Regions from separate parts of the Streptomyces sp. NPDC057280 genome, predicted to be linked through region 3. Evidence: riboswitches for the same ligand, from Rfam matches in the RefSeq annotation. Region 3 holds a riboswitch; each other region holds the start of a gene.
What was found. Region 3 has a riboswitch for S-adenosylmethionine ahead of thrC (threonine synthase). Riboswitches for the same ligand answer to the same signal wherever they lie in the genome.

Region 1: another riboswitch for S-adenosylmethionine. It lies ahead of ACFUO4_RS02010 (putative leader peptide); the one in region 3 lies ahead of thrC (threonine synthase).
Region 2: another riboswitch for S-adenosylmethionine. It lies ahead of ACFUO4_RS16110 (aminotransferase class V-fold PLP-dependent enzyme); the one in region 3 lies ahead of thrC (threonine synthase).

The regions. Positions count from the first base shown of each region.
Region 1 is NZ_JBHUYR010000001.1:464,943-474,534, reverse strand. Features, by position in the region: gene ACFUO4_RS02045 (helix-turn-helix transcriptional regulator) at 1-728, opposite strand, end outside; gene ACFUO4_RS02040 (SDR family oxidoreductase) at 928-1,896, shown strand; gene ACFUO4_RS02035 (LLM class flavin-dependent oxidoreductase) at 1,939-2,982, opposite strand; gene ACFUO4_RS02030 (ABC transporter ATP-binding protein) at 2,990-4,672, opposite strand; gene ACFUO4_RS02025 (ABC transporter permease) at 4,669-5,598, opposite strand; gene ACFUO4_RS02020 (ABC transporter permease) at 5,595-6,554, opposite strand; gene ACFUO4_RS02015 (ABC transporter substrate-binding protein) at 6,558-8,183, opposite strand; gene ACFUO4_RS02010 (putative leader peptide) at 8,410-8,529, opposite strand; SAM riboswitch class IV at 8,563-8,676, opposite strand; gene ACFUO4_RS02005 (hypothetical protein) at 9,026-9,262, shown strand; gene ACFUO4_RS02000 (DUF427 domain-containing protein) at 9,376-9,592, shown strand, end outside.
Region 2 is NZ_JBHUYR010000002.1:1,229,813-1,239,404, forward strand. Features, by position in the region: gene ACFUO4_RS16090 (c-type cytochrome) at 1-670, shown strand, start outside; gene ACFUO4_RS16095 (ubiquinol-cytochrome c reductase iron-sulfur subunit) at 667-1,722, shown strand; gene ACFUO4_RS16100 (cytochrome bc complex cytochrome b subunit) at 1,719-3,359, shown strand; gene trpD (anthranilate phosphoribosyltransferase) at 3,495-4,559, shown strand; SAM riboswitch class IV at 4,634-4,750, shown strand; gene ACFUO4_RS16110 (aminotransferase class V-fold PLP-dependent enzyme) at 4,896-6,257, shown strand; gene ACFUO4_RS16115 (Lrp/AsnC family transcriptional regulator) at 6,863-7,144, opposite strand; gene ACFUO4_RS16120 (zinc ribbon domain-containing protein) at 7,141-8,568, opposite strand; gene ACFUO4_RS16125 (IS607 family transposase) at 8,565-9,173, opposite strand; gene ACFUO4_RS16130 (rhomboid family intramembrane serine protease) at 9,214-9,592, opposite strand, start outside.
Region 3 is NZ_JBHUYR010000005.1:56,389-65,980, reverse strand. Features, by position in the region: gene groL (chaperonin GroEL) at 1-119, opposite strand, end outside; gene ACFUO4_RS27820 (cold-shock protein) at 429-632, opposite strand; gene ACFUO4_RS27815 (ubiquitin-like small modifier protein 1) at 1,076-1,351, opposite strand; gene thrC (threonine synthase) at 1,348-2,643, opposite strand; SAM riboswitch class I at 2,662-2,818, opposite strand; gene ACFUO4_RS27805 (glucosyl-3-phosphoglycerate synthase) at 2,981-3,925, shown strand; gene ACFUO4_RS27800 (trehalose-6-phosphate synthase) at 4,020-5,408, shown strand; gene otsB (trehalose-phosphatase) at 5,384-6,271, opposite strand; gene ACFUO4_RS27790 (DUF3263 domain-containing protein) at 6,336-6,563, opposite strand; gene ACFUO4_RS27785 (ABC transporter substrate-binding protein) at 6,607-7,887, opposite strand; gene ACFUO4_RS27780 (ROK family protein) at 7,978-8,919, shown strand; gene nagA (N-acetylglucosamine-6-phosphate deacetylase) at 8,919-9,592, shown strand, end outside.

The DNA of each region.
Region 1 (9,592 bases), on a different contig from region 3:
AGCACCTGGCAACTGAGCTCCAGATCGCCGATATCAGGGTGCACGTATCGCTTGGTGTCGTTGTAGCTGATACCGACTTCGTGTTCGTTCCAGACGGCACGGAATTCTTCGCTGCTGGCCATGAGCAGCTGCTGGAGGTGCGCGGCCGGCGACTCGGGCCCGCGCAGGGTCACCAGTCGCCGCAGTCCGGAGGCGAAGACGCGGGAGTGCAGCGCGTGGTCGTCGGGGTGGTACAGGGCGCGGACGGCCGGGTCGGTGAACCAGCGGTAGCCGATGCTGCGGGCCGGGCCGGTGTAGTGGGTGAGGTCGCCGGTGAGCGCGACGGCGAGTGGGGTCTGCCGGAGCGTCTCGCCGAGCTCGGTGACGATTTCGGCCGGGGTGTCGGTGAGCCGGTCGAAGATGCGCAGCAGACCCGGACTGATGTGTTCGCTGGTGGCGCCCCTGGTGGGTGGGTTGTGCCCGGCGAGGCGGAACAGGTGGTCGCGTTCGTCGAGGGACAGATGCAGACCCTGCGCGATCGACGCGATCATCTGCTCGGACGGGCGCGGTCCGCGCTCCCGCTCCAGCCGGCTGTAGTAGTCGGCGGAGATGTGGCAGATCGCGGCGACCTCCTCCCGGCGCAGACCGGCTGTCCTGCGCCGCCGGCCCCGTGGAAGGCCGACGTCCTCGGGCTGCAGTGACTCCCGGCGGCGACGCAGGAACTCGGCGAGCCCGCCTCGATCGATCACGGCTTTTCCTCCCTGAGCGCCAGTGCTCTTTCGTTCTACCACCCGTTCCGAACCGGAGCCTGGGCTTGTCGATCCCCCCTTGGGCGGCCCTCCTCGGCCGGCCCAGCCTCGGATCGAGAGGCCGTGGATACCGGCGCTGATCAGGTGCAGCTTTGAACCGCATGGCCGTAGGCAGCGACGAGAGAAGCGAGGAAGACCCATGGCACGTACCCGACCGGACATCACCGTTCCGGACCTTTCCGGGAAGCTGGCCGTCGTCACCGGCGCCAGCGACGGTGTCGGACTGGTGCTGGCCGGCCGGCTGGCCGCCGCCGGCGCCGAGGTCGTCATGCCCGTCCGCAACCGTCACAAGGGCGAGGCAGCGATCGCCGAGGTCAAGCGGCAGCACCCGCAGGCGGTCCTGTCGCTGCGCGACCTCGACCTGTCGTCGTTGAGCTCGGTCGCCGCGCTGGGCGCCGCCCTCGTCGCCGAGAACCGTCCGATCCACATCCTGGTCAACAACGCCGGCGTGATGACGCCACCGGACCGGCAGACCACCGCGGACGGGTTCGAATTGCAGTTCGGCAGCAATCATCTGGGTCACTTCGCGCTGGTCTCCCACCTGCTGCCGCTGCTGCGCGCGGGCCGCGCGCGGGTGACCAGTCAGCTCAGCGTCGCCGCCAACGAGGGCTCCATCAACTGGGACGACCCGAACTGGGAGCGGTCCTACAACGGCCGCCGCGCGTACAGTCAGTCGAAGATCGCGTTCGGTCTCTTCGCCCTGGAACTGGACGTCCGCAGCCGGACCGCGGACTGGGGGATCACCAGCAACATCTCCCACCCCGGTATCGCACCCACCAGCCTGCTGGCGGCCCGCCCCGAGGTCGGCCGGTCAAGGGACACCACGGCAGTACGCATGATCCGCCTGCTGTCCCGCCGCGGCATCCTCGGCACGGTGGACAGCGCGGCACTGCCGGCCCTGTACGCCGCCACCTCCCCGGACGCACGCGGGGGCCGGTTCTACGGGCCCAGCGGCTTCCAGCACCTGTCCGGCCCGCCCGCCGAACAGCCCCTCTACTCCCGGCTCCGCGATCAGGAGGAGGCCCGGCGCGTCTGGCAGATCTCCGAAGACCTCACCCGCGCCACCTTCCCGGCGCTGTCCGGCGCCGACCCCAGGGGCGGCAGGTGAGGCGGTACCGGCCCAGGCGCACGGACGGCTCCGGGACGGGGCTCATCGGACCGCTGTCTCCTGCGCCGCCACCGAGGCGGGGCGCCAGCCCAACTCCGGTGCGATCAGGCGCTGTACGTCATGGAGGATCTGTTCGTACTCCTCCCGGTGGAACTCGTACGGCAGCTCCAGCCGCAGCTCCGACACCTGCGCGAGGACCGGATCGGCGGTGAGCTGTTCGAGGATCTGCTCGGCGGTGCCGACCACGTCCGGGGCGAACAGGGTCCGTTTCGGGCCCTGGGGCGCCAGGGTCCGTTCGTGGCGGCCGGCGGCGTAGGCGCGGTAGCGGGCCCGGCCGGCCGCGTCGGCGCTGTCGAAGGGCACGACGACCCGGCCCAGCGCGACCCGGGGCGCGGTGCCCGCCGAGAGCGTGCGACGGTATTCGGCCAGCAGGTTGAGCTGGGCCGTGGTGAAGTCGTCGGTGCCCTCGCCGGTGACGATGTTGCCGGACAGCAGGCTCAGCCCGTGCTCGGCCGCCCAGCGGACCGACCGCAGGCTGCCGCCGCCGTACCAAATGCGCTGCACCAGGCCGGGGTTGTGCGGTTGCAGGCGCGGGCGCTGGACGTTGCCCGGGGAGTGGATGACGGTGTCCGGACCGCCGAGGTAGTCGCCCCGGAGGTTGTCGAGGACACGGGCGATCCTGCCGTACGACAGGTCGAAGCCGCGCCAGTCACCGTCGTGCACGAGATCGCCGAGCAGGTCGGCGTGCGGCATCCCGGTGCTGAAGCCGACCTGGAGCCGTCCCCGGGACAGGACGTCGGCCAGCGCGAGGTCCTCGGCGAGGCGGAAGGGGTTCTCGTAGCCGATCGGGATGACCGCCGTGCCCAGTTCGATCCGCTCGGTGCGCTGGCCGGCCGCGGCGAGGAACACGGCCGCAGATCCGACGCCGTGTTCGAGGTGGCGCTGCCTGATCCAGGCACCGTCGAACCCCAACCGCTCGCCGTACTCGAAGAGTTGGAGCGTCTCCTCCAGGCCCGTGTACGGGTCGTCGTCGGCGAAGTTGCCCGGGGTGAGGAAGGCCAGTGACGTGATGGTGGGAGTGCTCATACGACCCTCAGCTCGTGGTGGATTCGACGGTGGCGGCGGGGGAGGGGGCGCGGCCGCCGGGGATCGCCGCGAGCAGTTCGCGGGTGTATGCGTGGCCGGGGCGGGTGAACAGTTCCTCCGGCGGGCCCGACTCGACGATCCGGCCGGCCCGCATGACGGCGACCTGGTGGGCGATCTGCCGTACGACGGCCAGGTCGTGGGAGATGAACAGGTACGCCACCCCGGTGTCGGCCTGCAACTCGGCCAGCAGCTCCAGGACTTGGGCCTGCACGGACACGTCGAGCGCGGAGACCGGCTCGTCGCACACCACCAGGTCGGGGGAGAGGGCGAGGGCGCGGGCGATCGCCACGCGCTGCCGCTGACCACCCGACAACTCCGCCGGACGGCGCTCCAGCGTGGCGGCGGGAAGCGCCACCCGGTCCAGCAGCTCGCGGGCCCGGGCGAGCCGGGAGGCGCGGTCGCCGACCTTGAAGGCGCGCAGCGGCTCGGTGATCACCTCGCCGATGGAGAAGCGCGGGTCGAGGGAGGCGTACGGGTTCTGGTACACCAGCTGGGCGCGGCGGCGCAGCTCTCTGGCCCGGGCGCCGCGCGCGGTGGTGATGTCGGTGCCGTCGAACAGGATGTGTCCGGCGCTCGCGTCGGTGAGCCGGAGGGCCAGGCGGGCGGTGGTGGACTTGCCCGAGCCCGACTCGCCGACCAGCGCCAGGGTCCGACCGCGGTGCAGCGTGAAGCTGACGTCGTCGACCGCGCGCAGGACCTGGGGCCCGTCCCCGGTGCGGGGCAGCCGGAACTCCTTGACCAGATGGCGCGCTTCGACCAAGGGGACCGCATCCGCCTTCGGCGCGGCGGCTGGGGTGCGGGGCCGGGGAGTGGTCAAGCTCGGTGCGCTGGCCAGCAGTCGGCGGGTGTACTCGTGCCGGGGGTCGGCGAGGACGTCACGGGTCGGGCCCGCTTCCACGACCCTGCCCTGCTCCATGACCACCAGGCGCTGTGCCCGGTCGGCGGCGACCCCCAGGTCGTGGGTGACGAGCAGGACCGCCGTGCCCGACTCCTCGGTGAGGTGCTGGAGATGGTCGAGGATGACCCGCTGCACGGTGACGTCGAGCGCGCTGGTGGGCTCGTCGGCGATGATCAGCTCGGGTTTCGCCGCGATGGCGATGGCGATCAGGGCGCGTTGCCGCATGCCGCCGGACAGTTCGTGCGGGTACTGCCGGGCCCGGACGGCCGCGTCGGGCAGTCCGGCCCGGTCCAGGACGGCGATCGCCTCCACCGGGGCCGAGCGGCGGGTCGCCAGCCCATGGATGCGGAGCACCTCGGCGACCTGTTCGCCGATCCGCTTGACGGGGTTGAGGGAGACCGTCGGGTCCTGGGGAACCAGTCCGATCCGCGCTCCGCGCACGGTGCGCAGCTCCGCCTCCGACAGGGTGACCAGGTCGTGGCGGCCGAAGCGGACCGTGCCCGCGTCGATGGTGGCGTTGGCCGCGAGCAGGCGGGTGACGGCGTGCGCGGTCGTGCTCTTGCCGGAGCCGGACTCGCCTACCACGGCGGTCACTTGTCCCGGCAGGACGTCGAGGTCCACGCCTCGGACGGCCGGGACCGCGCCGCCGCGGGTGCGGTACGACACGGACAGGCCCCGTATCTCCAGCAGGGGTGTGGTCACGTCCTCACCGTTCTCACGTTCGTCGGTCATCGCCGCCGGGACCATTCGCCGTCCAGCGCCCGGGCGATGCGGTTGGTGGCCAGTACGGTCGCCGCGATCGCAAGGCCGGGCAGCGCGGTCAGCCACCAGGCGTTGGCGAGGTAGTTGCGGCCGTCGGAGATCAACGTCCCCCACTCCGGGGCGGGCGGCGGCGCGCCGTAGCCGAGGAAGCTCAGGGCCGACACGGCCAGGATGGAGGCGCCGAAGTCCAAGGTGGCCAGGACGATCACCGGGCCCGCGGCGTTGGGCAGCACATGCCGGCCCAGGACCGCGTACCAGCGGGCGCCGCTCGCGCGCGATGCTTCGACGAACACCGCCTGCCGCACCCGCAGCACCTCGGCGCGCGCCACCCGGGCGAACGAGGCGACGCTGGCGATGCCGACCGCGACCGCCACCTTCACCGTCCCGTAGCCGAGCGCGGTGACCAGGGCGAGGGACAGGAACAGCGCGGGGATGGAGAGGAGGACGTCGACGAAGCGCATCAGGACGTCGTCCACCCAGCGGCCGACGAACCCGGCGACCACGCCGAGCAGTCCGCCGACCACGAACGCGACCAGGACCGCGATGAGCGTTGCCTTCAGGGAGAGTTGGGCACCGTGCACGACCCGGGAGAAGACGTCGCGGCCCAGTTCGTCCGTGCCGAACCAGTGACTGCCGCTCGGGGCGCGGAAGTTCTCCGAGGGCACCCCCTTCAACGGGTCCTGCGAGGTGAACAGGTCCGGCCAGAACGAGGCCAGCACCACCAGGACGAGAACGGCACCCGACAGCAGCAGACCGGGGCGGCGCAGCAGGAACCGTCCCACGCCCGCGCCACGGCCCGGTGCGGAGGACGGTTCCGGTCCTGTCTCGACCGGCCGGGCGAGGCCCAGGGCGGCCTCGGCCGGGTCGTCGATGTCGTCGACAAGGCTCTGACTCATACCAAGCTCGCCCTTCTGTTCGAGGCCACCACGATCCGCGGGTCGAGCAGCGGGTAGACCAGGTCGACGAGCAGGTTCGTCGCCACGAAGATCAGCGCTCCGAACACCACCACCCCCTGGACCACCGGGATGTCCTGCACCGTGACCGCCGCGGCGGTCACCCGGCCGAGGCCGTCGCGGGAGAACACCGTCTCGACCACCACCGAACCGGCGATCAGCTGCCCCACCAGCAGGCCGACGACCGTCAGCGCGGGCAGCGACGCGTTGCGCAGCGCGTGCCGCAGATGCACCCGCCACCGGCCGGCGCCCTTGGCCCGGGCGGTCTCCACATAGGCCTGGTCCAGCGCGGTGAGCAGGCTCTTGGCCAGCACCTGGGCGACGAGCGCGCCCGTCGGGATCGCCAGCGTCAGCGCGGGCAGCACCAGCCCTCGCAGCCCGTCGTTGCCGAACGCCGGGAACCAGTGCAGCCGGAAGGAGAAGACCTCCACGAGCAGGAGCCCCACCCAGAACGTCGGGACCGACACCCCCAGCGGGGGCAGCGACAGCAGGAGCTGCCGCAGCCACCGCTGTGAGGTGTACGTCGCCACCACCGCGAGGCCCCCGCCGAGCAGTACCGCCAACAGCAGTGCGGCACCGGTCAGTTGGAGGGTCTGGGGCAGCGCCTCGGCGAGCGTGGAGGTCACCGGGCGGCCCGTGGAGACCGCGTCGCCGAAGTCCCCGCGCACCGCCCGGCCCAGATAGTCGGCGTACTGCGCCAGGATCGGCTTGTCGAAGCCGTACTCGTGCCGCAGCGCGGCCAGCCGGGCCGGGTCGACGTCCCCCGAGTCCATCCCGGCACCGGCCATCGCGGTGACCGGGTCACCGGGCAGGAAGTCCAGCACCAGGAACGACAGCGTGTACGCCGCCCACAGCACCCCGACCGCCTGCGCCAGACGCTTGATCACATAGCGGCGCACGCGCTAGCCGATCCAGGTGTCGTGCAGCTGGATGCGGCTGCCCGAGTCGAAGGCGAGGCCGTGCACCTTGTTCGCCACGGCCAGCTGGGTCTGGAGCTCCACCACCGGCACGTTGTACGCGTTCTGCACAATCAGCTTCTGCGCGTCGGCCACCAGCTGCTTGCGCTTGGCGGTATCCGTGGTCGCGGCCTGCCCGGAAAGCACCGTGTCGAGCGAACTGGCGGGCAGGCGGTAGAAGTTGGCCAGCTTGCTGGAAAAGGAACTGCGCAGGATGTCGGGGTCGGCGCGGGTCACGTTGCCCCACACCAGGTCGTAGTCGCCACCCTGGAGGGTGGTGGCGAACTGGCTGACCTGGCCCTGCTTGAGCGTCACGTCGATCCCGACGGCCTTCAGCTGCTGCTGGACGAGTTCCAGCGCGGGCTGGTTGGTGGCCGCGTTGGGGAACCAGCTGATGGCCAGGCTCAGCTTCTTGCCGCCCTTGGCGCGGATCCCGTCACCGCCCGCCTTCCAACCGGCCTCGTCCAGCAGGGACTTGGCCTTGGCCGCGTCGAAGGCGAGGTCCGTGGAGAGGTCGGCGTAGTCGGGCGTGGTGTGTGCCAGGACGCTGGTCGCCGGCTTGGTGCCGGTGGGGAAGACGGTGTCGGCGACCTGCTTGCGGTCGAGGGCGGCCAGGATCGCCTGGCGCACCTTCACGTCCTTCAGGGCGGGCCGCGAGTTGTTGATGCCCAGCCCGAACACCACGCCCGGGTTGGCCCGGCGCAGGAGCGTGACCTGGCCGCCCTGGAGCGCCGCCTCGTTGGCCTTGCCGACGCTGCTGATCGCGTCCACCTGACCGGACTGGAGACTGCCGGCCCGCACGCCCGCCTCGGGCACCACCTTGAACACGAGCTTGTCCAGGTAGGCCTCACCCTTCTTGGACCACAGCGAGGAGCCCCAGTCGTAACCGGCGCGCTTGGCCAGGGTGATCGACTGGTTCTGCACGTACTGCTTCAGCACGAACGGCCCCGACCCGACCACGCCGTCACTGCACTTCTGCTGCGGGGTCTTCTTCACGCTCGCCGACGACTCGATGCCCAGCGAGTGGGTCGAAGTCGCCTGGAGGAACTGGGCGTTGGGCTCCTTGAAGGACACCTTGACGGTGAGCGGGTCCACCGCCGTGGTGCTCTTGACGCTGCTCAGATAGCCCTGGGCGAGGACGCCGAGGGCGCCGAGCTTCGGCACCGCGTCGAAGTTGTCCTTGACGACCTGCGCGGTCAGCTTGGAGCCGTCGCTGAAGGTGACCCCCGAGCGCAGATGGAACGTGAACTCCGTGGCGTCGGAGTTGATGTCCCAGCTCTTGGCCAGCCAGGGCACGATCTTGCCGGTCTCGGGGTCCTGGTCGGTGAGGGAGTCCACGGTCTGGCGTACCGAGTAGATGCTCTCGTTGCTGCCGACCTGCTGCGGGTCCACGCAGCCGGCATCCGAACCGACCGCGAACGTCAGCGTGCCGCCGGACTTCGGCTTGCCGCTGTCGTTGCCGGATCCGCCCCCGTCGGAGCCGGATCCGCAGGCGGTCAGCAGCACGCCGGCGGTGAGAAGGGCGGTCAGCGACGCCCATCGGGAGGTTCTGAAATCCGGAAGTGCAGTCACGGGGTGGTTCTCCTCATGTGTGTCACCAGGCACGGGGTGCCGTACGCGGCACGGGCGTGCATGGGAGTGCGGCCCCGGCCGACGTGGTGCCGGTGACGGGGGAGCGCTGTGCAAGCAAAGACCAACTGGGAAAAGGAGATCCGGCAGAAGTGCGGATCAGACGGAGAGGAGCGCGGCGACGACCGGTGCCGGACGTCGACCGGCGGACGGAATGTCCGTCAGAGCGTCACGCCTGACACAGGCAGCTGGTCGAACGCTTCAGATCGATGTGCCGACGGCGCGAGAGCCGGGAGAACACCACAGCGACGGCGAAGGAGGCACTGCGGTCATCGCTGTGACGACGCATGCCGGTCCTCCCCATCCCGGCCCCGCTCAAGGGGCCACGCGCTTGCGGGGATCGCCGGTGATCCCGCCGGGCTTTCACCTGGAGCACCCCACCGCGCGGGAGGGTTGCCGGTCAGCGAGCCAGGGCTTGACGCTGACACTCAATGCCGTTCGTGATCGTACGGAGCGGACTTGTCGAACGTCAATGCCGCAACAGGACGACCCGTTCCTGTACGAGCTTCACACGGTGGCCGCAGGGTGTCCGTGGATCTGGGCACGGCGGCGAGGCGAGCGGCATCGGGTGAGCGATGCCCAGTGGGGTCCGACCGGGTCGGTGCCCAGGCCGTGCGCCGGATGCGAACTCGCGCCGTTTTCACCGCCGTTGTGCCGCGCAGGATCGAGAGGGCGCGGCGTTCGGTCGCCGCGAACTGGGGTGCGGTGAAGTCCGCCGCGCCGCGCGGGCGGGGGAGCGGAACTTCGACGCGGTCCACGACCGTGGCGGGGCGCGGGGACAGCACATGGACGGTGTCCGCGAGCAGGACCGCCTCGTGGAGGTCGCGGGTGGCCACGACGTTCCAGCGGTGGCGTTGCCACATCTCGGTCGGCCGCAGCTGCCGGTGGCTCGGCGACCCGGCGCTCCTCCACCGGTCTTCGTCCACCCGAGTCTGGATACGGCCGTCGCACCGCTGCCCGAGTTCGCCGACCCGGACGGCTCCGACTTCGAACCCGTCGGTGGGGGAACGGGCCGGCGGTAACGTCGAGGAGTACCTGCGCGTGTTCGGCCGCCCCGAGCAACTCGCGTTCTGGCGCGAGAACCGCCCGTACGTCGCCGACGTCACCGCGTTCGCCGGCCGGAGGAGAGCCGCTCATGACCACGTTCCCCACCGCACAGGGCGTGCGGACCACCCCGGAAGGCCTCCTGTGGGAACCCAGCGAGCGCTGGGTACGCGGCCGCAAGGGCGAGGTCACGGTCGTCGACAGCCGCCACCCCGTCCTGGTCTGGGAACCGGGTGTCCCCGTCCCGCTGTACGCCTTCCCGCGCGCGGAGGTCCGCGAGGACCTGCTCCGCCCCGCGAAGAATCCCC
Region 2 (9,592 bases), on a different contig from region 3:
CACCATCGAGGAGGGCAAGAAGCTCTACGCCGTGGGCTGCGCCAGCTGCCACGGCACCGGTGCTCAGGGCACCACCGACGGGCCGAGCCTCGTGGGTGTCGGCTCCGCGGCCGTGGACTTCCAGGTCGGCACCGGCCGTATGCCGGCCCAGCAGCCGGGCGCCCAGGTCCCGCGCAAGAAGGTCATCTACACGCAGGCCGAGATCGACCAGCTCGCCGCGTACATCTCCTCGCTGGGCGCCGGTCCGGTCGTCCCGACGAAGAACCAGTACAGCCCGGAGGGCGCGGACATCGCCAAGGGTGGCGAGCTGTTCCGCACCAACTGCGCGCAGTGCCACAACTTCACCGGCAAGGGCGGTGCGCTGACGCACGGCAAGTTCGCGCCGAGCCTCGAGGGTGTCGACCCGAAGCACATCTACGAGGCCATGCAGACCGGCCCGCAGAACATGCCGTCGTTCCCCGACACCACGCTGTCGGAGCAGAACAAGAAGGACATCATCGCGTACCTCGACGCGGTCAACGGTGACGACACCGAGAGCCCCGGTGGCCTCGAGCTGGGCGGCCTCGGTCCGGTCAGCGAGGGTCTCTTCGCGTGGGTGTTCGGACTCGGTGGCCTGATCGCGATCGCCGTCTGGCTCGCCGCTCGGACCGCAAAGGCCAAGAAGTCATGAGTAGCCAAGACATTCCAGAAGAGAACCTGCCCGCAGAGCAGGACGCCCACGGCGCGGTAGGCGTCGCGGACGACAAGGACCCCTTCGCCGACCCCGGCCTGCCGCCGCACGAGCACCGGGTCCAGGACATCGACGAGCGGGCCGCCAAGCGGTCCGAGCGTGTGGTGGCCATGCTGTTCACGCTGTCGATGCTGGCCACGATCGGCTTCATCGCGGCGTACGTCGGCGTCCCGCACGACAAGGCGATCTACGTCTTCCCGATCGGGCACATCAACGCGCTGAACTTCTCGCTCGGCCTGACCCTCGGCGTCGCCCTCTTCTCGATCGGCGCGGGCGCGGTCCACTGGGCCCGCACCCTGATGTCCGACGTGGAGATGGTCGACGAGCGTCACCCGATCGAGGCGCCTCCCGAGGTCCGCGCGAAGGTCATGGAGGACTTCAAGCAGGGCACCAAGGAGTCCGTGATCGGCCGTCGCAAGCTGATCCGCAACACCATGCTCGGCGCGCTCACCCTGGTGCCGCTCGCCGGTGTCGTGCTGCTGCGCGACCTCGGCCCGCTGCCCGGCACCAAGCTGCGGCACACCATGTGGCGCAAGGGCCTCCAGCTCGTCAACATGAACACGAACGAGCCGCTGCGTCCCGAGGACGTCGCGGTCGGTTCGCTCACCTTCGCCAAGCCCGAGGGCCTGGAGGAGCACGACGAGGAGTTCCAGACCGAGATCGCCAAGGCCGCCCTGATGATCGTCCGGATCCAGCCGGACAACATCAAGGACAAGCGCGAGCTCGAGTGGTCGCACGACGGCATCGTGGCGTACTCGAAGATCTGCACCCACGTCGGTTGCCCGATCTCCCTGTACGAGCAGCAGACGCACCACGTGCTGTGCCCGTGCCACCAGTCCACCTTCGACCTCTCCGACGGTGCCCGGGTGATCTTCGGCCCCGCTGGTCACGCCCTGCCGCAGCTGCGCATCGGTGTGAACGAGGAGGGTTACCTCGAGGCGCTCGGCGACTTCGAGGAGCCCGTCGGTCCTGCTTTCTGGGAGCGCGGATGAGCACCAACGAGAACAACGAGTCCTCCCGCCCCCGCGGGAAGGCCCCGGCCGGCGAGAAGCTCGCCGACTGGGCTGACGGCCGGCTCGGGATCTACTCCCTGGCCAAGGCCAACCTGCGCAAGATCTTCCCCGACCACTGGTCGTTCATGCTGGGTGAGATCTGCCTCTACAGCTTCATCATCATCATCCTCACGGGTGTGTACCTGACGCTGTTCTTCCACCCGTCGATGAACGAGGTGGAGTACCACGGCAGCTACGTCCCGCTGCAGGGACAGCTGATGTCCGAGGCGTTCAACTCGACCATGCACATCTCCTTCGATGTGCGCGGTGGTCTGCTGATCCGGCAGATCCACCACTGGGCGGCGCTGATCTTCCTCGCCGGCATGTTCGTGCACATGATGCGCGTGTTCTTCACCGGTGCGTTCCGCAAGCCGCGTGAGGTCAACTGGCTGTTCGGCTTCCTGCTGTTCGTCCTGGGCATGTTCACCGGCTTCACCGGTTACTCGCTCCCGGACGACCTGCTCTCCGGCACCGGTGTCCGCTTCATGGAGGGCGCGATCCTGTCCGTGCCGATCGTCGGCACGTACCTGTCGTTCTTCCTGTTCGGCGGCGAGTTCCCGGGCGGCGACTTCGTGGCCCGCTTCTACTCGATCCACGTCCTGCTGCTGCCGGGCATCATGCTCGGCCTCGTGGTGGCCCACCTGATCCTGGTGTTCGTCCACAAGCACACGCAGTACGCGGGCCCCGGCAAGAACAACAACAACGTCGTCGGCATGCCGCTGTTCCCGGTGTACACCGCCAAGGCCGGAGGCTTCTTCTTCCTGGTCTTCGGTGTCATCGCGGCCATCGCGGCCATCGCCTCGATCAACCCGATCTGGTCCATGGGCCCGTACCGTCCGGACCAGGTGTCCACGGGCGCCCAGCCCGACTGGTACATGGGCTTCTCCGAGGGCCTGATCCGTGTCATGCCGGGCTGGGAGATCAACTTCTGGGGCCACACGCTCGTCCTGGGCGTGTTCATCCCGCTGGTGATCTTCCCGCTGGTCCTCGTCGCGATCGCGGTCTACCCGTTCATCGAGGCCTGGGTCACCGGCGACCGCCGCGAGCACCACATCCTGGACCGCCCGCGCAACGCCCCGACCCGCACGGCGTTCGGCGTCGCGTGGATCACCTGGTACATGGTGCTGCTCGTCGGTGGTGGAAACGACCTGTGGGCCACCCACTTCCACCTGTCGATCAACTCGATCACCTGGTTCGTCCGTGTGGCGTTCTTCGTCGCGCCGGTGCTCGCGTTCATCGTCACCAAGCGGATCTGCCTCGGCCTCCAGCGCCGCGACAAGGACAAGGTGCTGCACGGCCGCGAGTCCGGCATCATCAAGCGCCTGCCGCACGGTGAGTTCATCGAGGTGCACGAGCCGCTCAGCCAGGACGCGCTGCACACGCTCACCGCGCACGAGCAGTACAAGCCGGCCGAGATCGGCCCGACGGTCGACGAGAACGGCGTCGAGCGCAAGGTGAAGGGCTCCGAGAAGCTGCGCGCCAAGCTGAGCGAGGCGTACTTCGGCGAGGAGTCGCAGATCGCCAAGCCCACCGTCGAGGAGTACAAGGAGATCACGAGCGGCCACGGCCACCACTGATCGCTGCGCTCGCCACGCGCACTGAAGGGCCCCCGTCCGGTCTTCGGACGGGGGCCCTTCGCCGTGTCCTGAGCTGGATAGGGTGGGGGTCAAACATCTGTTGAAGCAGGTCCTACGACACCCAGGAGCGGCCTTATGAGCGCTGTGACCCCCGCTGGAGGCGACACCGCGGCGGGCCGTTCCTGGCCCGGGGTGCTGAACGCCCTGCTGTACGGGCAGGACCAGAGCGCCGACGCCACCGCCTGGGCGATGGACAAGATCATGCGCGGTGAGGCGACCGACGCGCAGATCGCCGGGTTCGTGGTGGCCCTGCGGGCCAAGGGCGAGACGGTCGAGGAGATCACCGGCCTCGTCCAGGCGATGTACGAGCACGCCAACGTGATCGAGGTGTCCGGGCGGACCGTCGACATCGTCGGCACCGGTGGCGACGGCGCCAAGACGGTGAACATCTCCACGATGTCCTCCCTCGTGGTGGCCGGCACCGGAGCGAAGGTCGTCAAGCACGGCAACCGCGCGGCCTCGTCGGCGTCGGGTTCCTCGGACGTGCTGGAGAAGCTGGGCGTCAACCTCGACCTCACCCCGAAGCGGGTGGCCGAGGTCGCCGAGGAGGCCGGCATCACCTTCTGCTTCGCCATCAAGTTCCACCCGGCGCTGCGTCACGCGGGCGCCGCCCGCGGCCAGTTGGGCATCCGCACGGTGTTCAACGCCCTCGGCCCGCTGACCAACCCGGCGAAGGTCAAGGCGCAGGCGGTGGGTGTCGCCGATCCGCTGATGGCGCCGATCGTCGCCGGGGTGTTCGCCGAGCGCGGCAACTCCTCCCTGGTGTTCCGCGGCGACGACGGCCTCGACGAGCTGACGACCACGGCCACCTCCCGGGTGTGGATCGTCCGCGACGGCAAGGTCACCGAGGAGGCCTTCGACCCGCGTGACGTCGGCATCGAGCTGGTGCCGGTGGAGGCGCTGCGCGGCGGTGACCCGGCGTTCAACGCGGAGGTCGCGCGCCGGCTGCTCGACGGTGAGACGGGTCCCGTCCGGGACGCGGTCCTGCTGAACTCGGCGGCCGCTCTGGTGGCCCTGGAGCCGGGCTCGGGGACGCTGGCGGAGCAGCTGCGGGCCGGCATGGACCAGGCCGCCGAGTCGATCGACTCGGGCGCCGCCAAGCAGACCCTCGACCGCTGGGTGGCGGCCAGCAACCGGTAGTCGTGTGGTGCGTCGTCCCGCGATCCGGACACGGGTTGCGGGCCGACGATCACATCGCGTACGTTCCTGTACCAGGTCATGAGTGACAGTCATGAGGCCCCGGCCGACTGTCCGGCAACCCTCCGTCCGTGGCGGGGTGCCCCGGGTGAAGACCAGGCCGTAGGCAGCGAGGTCTACGGCAAGCGCGGGCCCCTCTCGAAACCAGGGGTCCTGGTCCTTCGAGGGAGTCTTCCGTGAGCAAGCGAATGCGATAGGGCTGCTGAGCCCCGCCTCCGCGCACCCTTCTTCTCTTCACCGCATGCCCTGCTTCGGCATGCCCTCTCACGGGAGTTCCCCATGTCCGTCTCCACCGCTGCCGCCGCCCAGACCATTTGTGCCCCCCTGCCCGTTCTCGGCCGAGATGTCACCGTCCCGCTCGTCACCGGTGGCGAGGTCACCTACGCCGCCCTCGACTACGCCGCCAGTGCGCCGGCCCTCCAGCGGGTGTGGGACGACGTGGCGGCGTACGCGCCCTACTACGGCAGCGTCCACCGTGGTGCCGGGTACCTCTCGCAGCTGTCGACCGACCTGTTCGAGAACGCCCGCAGGACCGTCGCCGAGTTCCTGGGCTGCCGCGAGGGCGACCAGGTCGTCTTCACCCGGTCCACCACCGACTCCCTCAACCTGCTCGCCGCCGCGCTGCCCGCCGACTGCCAGGTCTTCGTCTTCGAGACCGAGCACCACGCCTCCCTGCTGCCCTGGCGCGGCGCCCGCGTCACCTACCTCAACGCGCCCCGCACCCACCAGCAGGCCGTGGAGACCCTGGAGAAGGCCCTCGCCGACCGCGACCCGTACGGCCCCGCCCTGGTCTGCGTGACCGGCGCCTCCAACGTCACCGGCGAGCTGTGGCCGGTGCGCGAACTGGCCGCCGCCGCCCATGCGCACGGCGCCCGGATCGTCCTCGACGCCGCCCAGCTCGCCCCGCACCACGCGGTGTCCGTCGCCGACCTCGACGTCGACTGGGTCGCCTTCTCCGGCCACAAGCTGTACGCCCCCTTCGGCTCCGGCGTCCTCGCCGGCCGCGCCGACTGGCTGACCGCCGCCGAGCCCTACCTCGCGGGCGGCGGCGCCAGCCGCAAGGTCACCCGGCGCGAGGACGGCGGCGTGGACGTGGAGTGGCACGAGAGCGCGGCCCGCCACGAGGCCGGCTCCCCGAACGTCATCGGCGCCTACTCCATCGCCTCGGCCTGCAAGGCGCTGACCGAGGCCGGCTTCGACACCCTGGTCGCCCGCGAGCAGCACCTGATCGAGAAGGTGCGGGAGGGCCTGGCGGACGTCCCCGAGGTCCGCGTCCTCTCCCTCTTCGGCGACGACGCCCCCCGTGTCGGTGTGATCTCCTTCGTCGTCGAGGGCTGGAACAGCTCCCACTTCGCCGCCGCGCTCTCCGCCGAGTACGGCATCGGCGTCCGCGACGGCCTCTTCTGCGCCCACCCCCTCGTCCGCACCCTGCTCGGCAGCGACCCGCAGATCCAGGGGGAGTGCGGCGCCCCCGAGGCCGCGCCCGGCGAGAAGTCCCTCAACGCCATCCGCGTCAGCTTCGGCGCGGGCACGCCGGACGAGCACGTGGAGCGGTTCGTGAACGCGGTGCGCGAACTGGTCAGTAACGGTGCGAAGTGGCAGTATCGGACCGAGGAGGGGCGCTGCGTCCCGGCTGTTTGATGACCGTGTGGATCTCCAGCTGGCGTGGGCTGCCGACGATCATCCGCAATGAGACCGTGTCAAGTCGGCGTAGCCGTCAGTGCCAGTCCTCGGTTCCTCTATCCAGCCACTTGCCACTATGCAGTGGCCGGCGGTTTGGGTGACTGAGACCGGCCCTGCGTAGGTTCCATACGTCCCGTTATCAACGTCGGACTTGTCTGTGGAGCAGAGCGGAACAGTACTACTGTCACGGCAGCGCCCCACAGCCGCCTCCATGTTCGACTTACCGCTGAATCCCGGCGACCTATAGGTGACGGCGCAGTTTGTGCCGCCGTTCGCGCTGCTGTAATAGACGAGAAGAGTGCCGTACCGGAACCCGCTGTCATTGGTCACGACGGGGATGCTTTCGATTAGGCTGCCAGGGCATCCGAAGTCCCCAGCTTGCGCCGGGGGTGCCAGCACGAGTCCTCCGGCGACCAGGCATGAAACAGCGGCTGCTCGACTTGCGTACTTCCAGACCGTGCGCACAGCTCCTCCTCGGGAACAACAACAGGTGTTCGAAGGGTAGTGCGTCACTCCACTGCAGTGAAGATCTTGAGTCGTCTTCGTCAAGAGGTTGATCCAGGTCAGGAATCCAGCCCGATCGCGAACGCCGCCTCAAGATCGTGCTGGGAGTATGTGCGGAATGCGACGTGGGTATCGGTCGCCTCGACGCCCTGGATCTTGCTGATGCTGCCGGGGATGACTTCCGCGAGGTCGTCGTGCCGTCGGACACGGACCATCGCGATTAGATCGTAGGTGCCGGTGACGGAGAAGACCTCACTCACACTGTCCAGCGAGGCGATCTCCTCGGCGATCTCGGGGATCCGGTCCACACTGGTCTTGATCAGGACGATTGCTGTGATCACGGCTGGTTCTGCTTCCTTGTCCTCGAGCATTGGCGCTCGGATCGGATGGTTCGCTCTCCGCCCGAAAGGCTGGAGTCCTGGACCGGCAGTCTGGTCCGTCGGCGATCGGCCCGTTCCTGGATGATCTGCTTCACCCGCGCATGCGAGGTGTGCAGGGTGATGTCGGGGTCACCGTCTCGTTCCAGGACGTTGATCGCTGCCGCGTGGTCTGCCTGCCACACTGCCCCGCACTGAGTGCAGTGAAGTCGGTCCCCTTTGCGCGTGCCGAGGATCCGGCAGCAGGGGGCGACTTGTGAAGTGTAGGCCGCGTTGACCAGCGTCAGCGCAGAACCTCTGCGCTCCGACACGCTGTTGAGTGCCTCAGCTGTGACGCCTTTGGTCCACATCGCGAGGCGGCGGTTGGTGTCCTTGCCGAGCTTCTTCCGCGGTGGGAAGCTGCGGGTCAGGTCCTCGGCGACGATCTGCTGCGCTTTGTCCAGGACCTGATGTACCGCAGTGAAGGTGACCGACCGGACACGGGCTTCGAACGAGCGGCGGCGGTGGCTGCGTTTGGCCGTGCCTAGGTTATTGGCTTCGATCCGTTCAGCTTTCGCTGTATCTCCCGACTTGCGGGCTTTCTCTGCGATGAAGCGGATCTTGGCTCTGCGAGCGTTCTTGGTCTTGAGGAAGTCCGACTCGGCTCTGAGCAGCCCGCCGAGGGCGGTCCCGTAGTGGCTGCCTTCGGAGTCGGTGAGGACTTCTGTGTACCCCTTGTCCAGCCCCGTCTTTGCTGTGCCGCACGGTCGCTGTGAGGACCGTAGTGTGCAGTCGTCGATGGTGTAGTGCACCTCGACCCGGTTGTTTCGCAGGATGAGCCGCAAGGTGCCAGTGGGGGCAACCCTGGTGTTCAGAGGGATCCTCACTGCGCTGCGACGCTCCAGCCCAGGCACCGAGAGCCAGATGTCGCCGTCCTCTACGAGGGCGTACGTGCGGTAGTCGTCGGAACGAACCACAATTTGGTTCATTGTGTGGTTCTGGCCGCGTCGCCAGTGGTGGCGCATCTGCCGGGCCAGGTACGGGTCGTTGGCCCACTGGTCGCGTTTCAATGCTGTGAAAAGGCGCTTCCGCTCCGTCTGGTCGGCGGTGTGGCGCCGGATAGCTTGCCGAACCTTGACTTTTGCTGCCTCGCGGGTCGCCCTGATGCTGACGACTGCGTCCCGCACGGTCTCCTTCCACGAGTTAGCCAGTACGCCGAAGGTGTCACTGGTGCCGTCCTTCATCCACTGGTCGCGGATCGTGCGGTCGGACACCCCCACACCTGCGAGGGCGCCATAGCGGCGCCATACGAGCGAGCGCACTCGACCGAGCCGTTCGGCTTGCTTGACGAGTTGGTCGTACTTACAGGCGTTGAGGTTCTTGCTGTAGGCGATGCGAGTGACCTTCATTGGCTGCCGCCAAGTTCGGCCTTGAGCTCCTTCTCGTAGCGGTTCAGAAGCCGCAGGCGGCGAGAGAAGGTGCGCATGATCACCAGCAGGTCTTCGGTCAGCTCCTGTCGCGGAGACAGTAGCTCGCTGTTCGCGGACACGATCTCGCAGCCGTGCCGGTCGGCGAGGTACTCGATGAACTCGAATCCGAACCGGGCTAGGCGGTCCTCGTGGGCGATGACCAGTCGGCTGATCTCGCCGGCTTCGATTCGGTCCATCAGACGGCAGAACTCTCGGCGGTGCAGGTTCATCCCGGTGTCGATCTCGCTGATCCACTCATCCACTGCGATGCCAGCGCCGAGGCAGAAGAGTTCCATCGCCTTGACTTGCGATTCCAGATCGCTCTTCTGGCCCGGTGAGGAGACTCGGCAGTACACGACGGTGGAGCGGCGGGAGGCGTCGAAGCCAGGATTCAGGGCGGCGAGCACATCGGAGTCGTCGAAGTATCGCTGCCCGGATGCGGAGCGCTTGACCGTGATCCGGCCCTCACGCTCCCAACGGCGAACAGTCGAAACGGACCGTCCGATCCGGGTGGCGAACTCGCCAATCCGATATTTCCTGTGCATGACGAGCAAGAGTAGATAGGAGTGAGCAGAAAAGCAACCTCTATGTATGATCTCCGCTTCGGATTGGCGCCGCATTGGTAGCACGGCCGAAACGCACCCACGCGAAGGCGAAGCCCAGGCCGAAGCCCACCAGGTGCGCCAGATACGCCACCCCGGGCCCGTTCGGCGCCCGGCCCGCCGCCAGCCATTGCAGGGCTGCCCAGAAGGGCAGCACCACCCAGGCCGGGAAGCGCAGCGGGAGGAAGAAGAGGAACGGCAGCAGGCTTGTCACCCTGGCCCCGGGGAACAGGTAGAGAAACGCTCCGAGCACGGCTGAGATCGCCCCGGAGGCTCCCACCAGCGACTGGTCGGAGTCGGAGTTCGCCGCCGCGTACCCCAGCAGCGCCAGATAGCCGCAGCCGACGTAGAACAGCGTGAAC
Region 3 (9,592 bases):
TCGAGGACGACGTTGCGACCCTTGGGGCCGAGCGTCACCTTGACGGCGTCCGCGAGCTGGTTCATGCCGCGCTCGAGGCCGCGCCGCGCCTCCTCGTCGAACGCGATGATCTTGGCCATGTGAAGTGGTCCCTCCAGGACTGGGGGTGATTCCTTCGGACCGCGCCCGCGCCCGCGACGGACGGCTCGCACACCTCGTGGTTCCTTGCCCCACCTGGCCTGCGGGCCTCACCGACCCGGTCCTTCTTTGTCACTCTCACCTTCAGAGTGCTAACGCCAATGATTAGCACTCGGCATGGTCGAGTGCAAGCGCCTCCCCTGGATCGAGCAGGCCTGGACCGGGCCTGGACAGGCCGAAGGGCCCGTACCCCTCGCGAGGTACGAGCCCTTCAGCAGAAGACGTCGCTTGCGGTTTGGTCGGTCGCGCGATCAGGCGGTGACGCGAACCATGTCGGCCTGCGGGCCCTTCTGGCCCTGCGAGATCTCGAACTCCACCCGCTGGCCTTCTTCCAGGGTGCGGTACCCGTCCATCTGGATCGCGCTGTAGTGGACGAAAACATCCGCACCACCGTCGACCGCGATGAAGCCGTACCCCTTCTCCGCGTTGAACCACTTGACGGTGCCCTGAGCCATGCCTAACTCCCCTATTACTGGCCCTTGCACAGATCCACACTTCGCGGATCCGGGTCAGACCTCACCCCCCACGGATTGGGGGCGTGCGCCGGAACGCGTCGACCGCGGCTGAATGTATCTGTCCAACTGCCGTCTGCAACAGGTCAATCGGACGAGAATTCTGGACGCGCGAGGTCCGGAATGTAGTGAGAATTCACCCGGATTCAGGGCAAGTCGGGCCCCGCAAAAGGCACAAAACTCGCAAAAGAGCCACGCACTTTGGCTACTTCTCGTCGCAAGTGGAGCAGGTACTCATATGCGTATGGCATGCGGAGCACAGCAGGTTCCCCAACTGTACCGCGCTCAACCATAGAGAATTGCCCCCTCCGCTTCTCGTGCGGAGAGGGCAATTTAGGTGAACTCTCAATAATGGGCGTTACCGAAGGTAATGTTCGGTCATTCGGTCAGCCGCCGGCGACGGCCGGGATGATCGAGACGCCCGCGCCGTCCGGGGTCGCGGTTTCCAGGCCCTGCTCGAAGCGGACGTCGTCGTCGTTGACGTACACGTTGACGAAGCGGCGCAGCTTGCCCTGGTCGTCGAGGACACGGGCGGCGATGCCCGTGTGGTTCTTCTCCAGGTCGGCGATCACGTCGGCGAGGGTGGCCCCCTCGGCAGCGACCTCGGCCTGCCCGCCGGTGTAGGTGCGCAGGATGGTGGGGATGCGGACGGTCACGCTCATGCGAGGCCAGCCTCTCGGAAGGAGTCCAGGTTGGGGCGGATGGTGGCGGTGAGGCCGGTGCCGGCCACCGCGTCGAGGGTCTTGAGGCCGTCGCCGGTGTTCAGCACGACGGTGGTGAGGGTCGGGTCCAGTACGCCGTTCTCGATCAGCTTGCGGGTGACACCGACCGTCACGCCACCGGCCGTCTCCGCGAAGATGCCCTCCGTGCGGGCCAGCAGCTTGATCGCGTCGACGATCTGCTCGTCGTCGACGTCCTCCACGGCACCGCCCGTGCGGCGCGCGATGTCGAGGACGTAGGGGCCGTCGGCCGGGTTGCCGATGGCGAGGGACTTGGCGATGGTGTCCGGCTTCTGGGGGCGGACGACGTCGTGGCCCGCCTTGTAGGCGGCGGACACCGGCGAGCACCCCTCCGCCTGGGCGCCGAAGATCTTGTACGGCTTGTCCTCGACGAGCCCGAGCTTGATCAGCTCCTGCAGCCCCTTGTCGATCTTCGTCAGCTGGGAGCCGGAGGCGATGGGCACCACGAGCTGGTCGGGGAGCTGCCAGCCGAGCTGCTCGCAGATCTCGTACGCCAGGGTCTTGGACCCCTCCGCGTAGTACGGCCGCAGGTTGACGTTGACGAAGCCCCAGCCCTCGCCGGCCGGGTCGCCGATCAGCTCGGAGCAGAAGCGGTTCACGTCGTCGTAGTTGCCCTCGATGCCGACGAGCTCACCGCCGTATACAGCGGCCATGACGACCTTGCCCTGCTCCAGGTCGTGCGGGATGAACACGCAGGAGCGGAACCCGGCGCGGGCGGCGGCTGCGCCGACGGCACCCGCGAGGTTGCCGGTGGAGGAGCAGGAGAGGGTGGTGAAGCCGAAGACGCGGGCGGCCTCGATGGCCTGGGCGACGACCCGGTCCTTGAAGGAGTGCGTCGGGTTGCCGGAGTCGTCCTTCACGAAGAGCTTGCCGGCCTCGACACCGAGCTCGCGGGCCAGGTTGTCGGCCTGGACGAGCTTGGTCCAGCCGGGGTTGATGTTGGGCTTGCCGGCCACGTCCGCGGGGACGGGCAGCAGCGGTGCGTAGCGCCAGATGTTCGCGGGTCCCGCCTCGATCTGCTTGCGGAGCTCCTCGGCGTCGTAGGCGGAGAAGTCGTAGGCGATCTCGAGCGGGCCGAAACACTCCTCGCACGCGAAGACCGGGCCGAGCGGCACGCGGTGGCCGCATTCACGGCAGCTGAGCGCCGCGGCGGGACCGAGGTCTACGGTGGTGGAGGCGGAATCCGTGGTGCTTGCAACAGTCTGCGCAGCCATGAGAGGCGAGGCCCTTTCTCCTCATCTTCCTCACGACGCATCTCGCCGTGAGACGGATTTGGCACCTTCCCTAGCCGGGAGCCTCGCGATGCGATCGATGCTGATCGCTACGAGACCGGCTGGAGGGTTGCCGGGGCTTCATCGGGCCGTATCCCTCTGCCCCTCTGGATGAGCGGTATGAAGTTGTGAACGTCGGACGATCCAGGACATGCGATGGTCATCCGCGTTGTTCAAGACTGTAACCGACGACCAGGACAGTTGAGATAGTCGTCCGAACCGCGAGATGGATCACAGCCGGGTCCAGACTCGCCGAGAGAACGCAGAGGAGCCGCGCACTGTGCTGAACGAAGTCGAGCGCTGGCTGACCACCCGCTCCTGGTCCGTGACCGATCGCCCGCTCCACCAGCTCCTGGCCGCCAAGCAACGCACGAAACAGACGGTCAGCGTCGTGCTGCCCGCGCTCAACGAGGAGGAGACGGTCGGCGACATCGTCGCGATCATCCGTCACGACCTCATGCAGCAGGTCCCGCTCGTCGACGAGATCGTCGTCGTCGACTCCGGGTCGACCGACCGGACGTCGCAGGTGGCGGCCGCGGCCGGGGCCACGGTGGTGCACCGCGACGAGATCCTGCCCCGCATCCCCACCGTGCCCGGCAAGGGCGAGGTGCTGTGGCGGTCGCTGCTGGTGACCAGCGGCGACATCGTCTGCTTCATCGACGCCGACCTGAAGGAGTTCTCCTCCGACTTCGTCGCGGGGATCGTCGGCCCGCTGCTCACCGAGCCCGGCGTCGACCTGGTCAAGGCCATGTACGACCGTCCGCTGGGCGGCGCGGCCGGGCAGGGCGGCCGGGTGACCGAACTGATGGCCCGCCCGCTGCTCAACATGCACTGGCCGCAGCTGGCGGGCTTCGTGCAACCCCTGGGCGGCGAGTACGCGGCCCGGCGCAGCCTGCTGGAACAGCTCCCCTTCCCCGTCGGCTACGGCATCGAGCTCGGCATGCTGGTCGACGCCCTGCACCTGGTCGGCCTCGACGCGCTCGCCCAGGTCGACGTGGGCGTCCGCAAGCACCGCCACCAGGACGGCCAGGCGCTCGGCCGGATGTCCGCCGCGATCTACCGCACGGCCCAGCTCCGCCTGGCCCGCGGCCACCTGATCCGCCCCGCCCTCACCCAGTTCGAGCGCGGTGCGAGCGGCTTCGAACCGCGCACCTACTCCGTGGACACCGAGGAACGCCCGCCGATGGTGGAGATCGCCGAGTACGCGGAACGGAAGGTGGCCTGAGTCCTCCGGGCCACCAGGCCACCGCCAGGCCCCGGGGAACCGGACGAACGTTTGAGCAATCCGTGCCCGGGCTAGGTTGATCCGTATGGCTCGTATCGCTTCAACGTTCGGTTCTGCGCGGGTACTGGTGGCCTCCAACCGGGGACCGGTCTCGTACGAGGTCCAGGCGGACGGCACGCTGGCCGCCCGGCGCGGTGGCGGTGGGCTGGTCTCGGGGCTGTCGGCGATCGGGGCGGACGCGGACGCGCTGTGGGTGTGCTCGGCGCTCGGCGACGGCGACCGCGAGGCAGTGCGGCGCGGGGTGGGCGAGGCCGGGGTACGGATGCTCGACATCCCGGCCGACGTGCACGCGGACGCGTACAACGGCATCGCCAACTCGGTCCTGTGGTTCGTCCACCACATGCTGTACCAGACCCCGCTGGAGCCGGTCTTCGACGCGGAGTTCCGGCGCCAGTGGGCGTCGTACGAGACGTACAACCGCGCCTTCGCCGAGGCGCTCGCGCAGGAGGCGGCGCAGGGCGCGGCGGTCGTCGTGCAGGACTACCACCTCACCCTGGTGCCGGGCATGCTCCGCGCGCTCCGCCCCGACCTGCGGATCGGCCACTTCTCGCACACCCCGTGGGCGCCGCCGGAGTACTTCCGGATGCTGCCGGACGACGTGGCCGAGCAGGTGCTGCGGGGCATGCTGGGCGCCGACCGGCTGGGGTTCCTGACCCGGCGCTGGGCGTCGGCGTTCGAAGCGTGCGCGGCGGAGATCACCGGCGGGCTCGGCGACACCCGGGTCGGGGTGCACGGGCTCGGCGCGGACGCGGACTTCCTCCGCAAGCGGTCGCACGAGGCGGACGTCGACGAACGGATGGCGGCGCTGCGGGCCGAGATCGGCGAGGGGCGCCGGACGATCGTCCGGGTCGACCGGACCGAGCTGTCGAAGAACATCGTGCGGGGGCTGCGCGCGTACGAGCATCTGCTCGAGACCCGGCCCGAATGGCGCGAGCGGGTCGTGCACGTGGCGTTCGCCTACCCGTCCCGGCAGGACCTGGCCGTCTACCGGGACTACACGGCCGAGGTGCAGCGACTGGCGGACGAGATCAACTCGACGTACGGCACGCCGGGCTGGACGCCGGTGGTGCTGCACGTCAAGGACGACTTCGCCCGCTCCCTCGCCGCGTACCGGCTCGCCGACGTGGCACTCGTCAACCCCATCCGGGACGGCATGAACCTCGTCGCGAAGGAGGTGCCGGTCGTCTCCGACGAGGGGTGCACGCTGGTGTTGTCGCGGGAGGCGGGGGCGTACGAGGAGCTGGGCGACGACGCGATCGTGGTGAACCCGTACGACGTGATCGGCACGGCCGACGCGCTGCACGAGGCGCTGACGACGGCGCCGGGCGAGCGGGCGGAACGCACGAAGCGGCTGGCTGCCGCGGCCACGGCGCTGCCGCCCGCGCAGTGGTTCCTCGATCAGCTGGCGGCGTTGGGGTCCTGAGGAAGGGCCTCCGCCAGTTGCCCCAGCAGCCTTACCAACCCCGCCGGGCCGTCCACGACCAGGTCGGCCCGGTCCTTCAGCTCCGCCACCTCCTCGCTGCCCGCGCTGCACACCAGCAGCCCCGGTACGCCGTCCGAGCGGAGTTTTTCCACCGCCGCGAAGGCGGGGAGGTCTCCGAGGTCGTCGCCGGCGTAGAGGACGGCCTCGGCGCCCAGCTCGCGGACGTAGTCCGTCAGGGCCACGCCCTTGTCCATGCCGGGCGGACGGAGTTCCAGGACGAGACGGCCGGGTTCGACGATCAGGCCGTGCCGGGTGGCGAGGTCGGTGAGCGGGGCGCGCAGCGCGTCGAAGGCGGCCTGCGGGTCCTCGGCCCGGCGCGTGTGGACCGCGACGGCCCGCCCCTTCTCCTCGATCCAGGTGCCCTGCCAGGCGCCGATGCCGTCGAGGAAGCCGGGCAGTTCGGCGCGGACCGCGGCGACACCGGGGTGCGGGGCGGGCGCGGTGACCTCGCCGGTGACGGCGTCCCAGCGCTCGGCGCCGTAGTGGCCGAGGACGACGAGGTGTCCGAGACCGGGGACACCGGCGAAGCCGCCGAGGCGTACGGCGACTCCGGCGGGGCGGCCGGTGACCACCGCGACGGCGGCGATCTTCGGGGCGAGCGCGGCGAGTGCGGAGACGGCGTCGGGGTGGGCCCGGGCCTGTTCCGGGTCGGCGACGATCGGGGCGAGGGTGCCGTCGAAGTCGAGCGCCACGATCGTTTTCGCGGGGTGCGCGAGCATCGCGGCGAGGCCGTCCTGTCCGGCCCGGGTCACCGGCGTCGGCGTCGGCAGGGAGTCGTCCGTGGAGTCCTTGTGGCTGCCCATAGGGGGACCCTATCCACGTGGGCGGATGACATGCCTTTTCTCGCCCCCGCCGCCCCTACCCGCCTCACCTCTCCGATCTGCGGGCTTCTCGCACCCTGCGCAGCCGGTTCACCGTCACCGGGTCGTGGGCCAAAGCCCGCGGATCGTCCAGCAGGGCGTTCAGCAGTTGGTAGTAGCGGACGGGGGCCAGGCCCAGTTCCTCGCGTATCGCGCGTTCCTTCGCGCCGGGGCCGGTGAAGCCGCGGCGTTCCAGCGCGAGGATGGCCTGTTCTCGGGGGGCCAGGTCGTTCATGTCGACGACCGTAGCCCCCGCCACTGACAAGCCCCACCCCCGCCTACTGCGTGCTCTCCGCCATCTGCGCCTTCGACTGGAGGTCGTTGAGGATCGCCGCCGGGCTGCCCCCGGCCGTCACCGCCTCGCCGATCCGCTGCTTGACCGCCGCGCTGACCTCCGCCCAGGAGACCTTGCCGACGGGATACAGCTCGGAGCCGGTGAGTTCCGTCAGGAAGGGCTTGAGGTCCTGGTCCTGCTTCGCCGTGCTCATGGCGTCGGACGCCGACATGGTCACCGGCAGCAGGTCGTACTCGCGGGAGAACGCGAGCACGTTCTTCTCGTCGTAGACGAAGTCGAGGAAGTCCCCGATCTGCTCGGCGTGCCCGTTCTGCTTGAACGCCGTCATCCAGTCGGCGACGCCCATGGAGTACTTGGTCGGGCCGTCGACGCCGGGCATCGGGACCATGCCGAACTTCACGCCCTTCGCCGCGGCCGTCTTCATCAGCGTGGGATGCCCGTTGAGCATGCCGACCTGGCCGTTCGCGAACGCGGCGAACGCGTCCGCCCGGTTCAGCTTCCCCGGCGCGACCGGCCCGGTCAGCCCCTTGCCGACCAGGTCGTCCTTGAGCCAGGTGAGGGTGTCGATGTTCGCCGGGGAGTCGATGCCGTAGGTGCCGGTGTCCTCGGTGTAGCCGCCCCCGCCGCTGAGCAGCCACTGCATGGTCTCGGCCTGCGCTTCCTCGGGACCGAGCGGCAGCGCGTACGGGTACTTCACGCCTTCCGCCTTCAGCGCGGCGGCGTCCTCGGCGAGCTCGTCCCAGGTCGTCGGCGGGGTCAGCCCGGCCTTGCTGAAGAGGGTCTTGTTGTAGAAGAGCAGCCGGGTGGAGGAGGCGAACGGCATCCCGTACTGCGTCGAGTCCACCTCGCCGGCCGTGGCGAGCTGCGAGACGAAGTCGGCCTGGGTGGGGATGGAGAGCAGTTCGTCCGCCGAGTAGAGGAGGTCGTCGTGGGCGTAGTCGGCGTACGCGCCGATCTGCGCCATGTCGGGGGCGTCGCCGCCCGCGACCATCTCCTTGACCTTGCGGTCGACGTCGTTCCAGGAGTAGACGCTGACGTCGACCCGCACGCCCGGGTGGTCGGACTCGTACTCCGCCACCAGCTTGTCCCAGTACTTCTGGGAGCTGTTCGCCTCGCTGTCCCCGTAGTCGGCGGCGACCAGCTTCAGGGTCACGTCCCCCGAGTCCCCGCCGAGGCCGCAGCCGCCGAGAACCGCCGTCATGCCCAGTGCGGACACCACCGCGATCGTTCCTGTCCTACGCCGCTGCACTGCCAAGCCCCTCATGGTCTCCGAAACTTTCGAAAGGTCAGACATAAGGTCTACACCACGTGAGTGGACTAGACCTCTCACGGGTCGGCGGGCCACACTACCCCCGTGAGACATGTCATCGCCCTCGATGTGGGCGGCACCGGAATGAAGGCCGCCTTGGTCGGCCCCTCCGGCGAGCTGCTCCACCAGGCTCGCCGGGCCACCGGCCGTGAGCGCGGCCCGGACGCGGTCGTCGAGGGCATCCTCGACTTCGCCGCCGAGCTGCGCGCGTACGGCGCCGAGCACCTCGGCGAGCCCGCGTCCGCCGCCGGCGTCGCCGTCCCCGGCATCGTCGACGCGGAGCGGGGCGTCGCCGTCTACGCCGCCAACCTCGGCTGGCGCGACGTCCCGCTGCGCGCCCTGCTCACCGAACGCCTGGGCACCCCCGTCGCCCTCGGCCACGACGTCCGCACCGGCGGCCTCGCCGAGGGCCGGATCGGCGCCGGTCAGGGCGCCGACCGTTTCTTCTTCGTCCCCCTCGGCACCGGCATCGCGGGCGCCATCGGCATCGGCGGCCGGGTGGAGGCGGGGGCCCACGGCTTCGCGGGCGAGATCGGCCACATCGTCGTACGGCCGGGAGGGACCCCGTGTCCGTGCGGGCAGGCCGGCTGCCTGGAGCGGTACGCCTCGGCGGCGGCGGTCAGCGACGCATGGGCCGCGGCGACCGGGGACCCGGAGGCGGGCGCGGCCGACTGCGCGAAAGCGGTCGAGTCCGGTGACGCTCGGGCCCGGGACGTCTGGCAGAACGCCGTCGACGCCCTCGCCGACGGCCTGGTCACCGCCCTCACCCTCCTGGACCCCAGCACCCTGATCATCGGTGGCGGCCTGGCGGAGGCGGGGGAAACCTTGTTCACACCACTGCGGGACGCGATCCGGCAACGCATCACTTTCCAGAAGCTGCCGTCGGTGGTCCCGGCGGCACTGGGCGACACGGCGGGTTGCCTGGGTGCCGGGCTACTGGCCTGGGATCTCCTCACAACAACTGACGGCATGGAGGTAGCGACCTGATGGCAACGCCGCTAGGGGCGCGGGGAACTGCGCGATCAACCACGACGGACTCGCACCCCGCATCGAACAGCACCCCCCTCATCCTGTCCGGCGCCACGGTCGTCCTCCCCACCGGAACCGTCCAAAACGGCCGAGTGATCATCAAGGGCACCCGCATTGCCGGAAGCGCACCCGAGAACGCCCAGATCACCGACGTAACCGGCCACTGGCTCATCCCAGGGTTCGTCGACATCCACAACCACGGCGGCGGCGGAGCCTCTTTCACCTCCGGCACCGCGGACGACGTGGTCCGCGGCATCCACACCCACCGCCTCCACGGCACCACCACCCTCGTCGCCTCCACCGTCACCGGCGACATGGACTTCCTCGCCCAACGCGCCGGTCTCCTCTCCGAGCTGGCCGAGCAGGGCGACATCGCCGGCATCCACTTCGAGGGCCCGTTCATCTCGCCGTGCCGCAAGGGCGCGCACTCGGAGGAGCTGCTGCGCGACCCCGACCCGGCCGAGGTCCGCAAGCTGATCGACGCGGCACGGGGCCAGGCCCGGATGGTCACGCTCGCCACCGAACTCCCCGGCGGCCTCGACTCCGTACGGCTGCTCGCCGAGCACGGCGTCATCGCGGCGATCGGGCACACGGACGCGACGTACGAGCAGACGGTGCAAGCCATCGACGC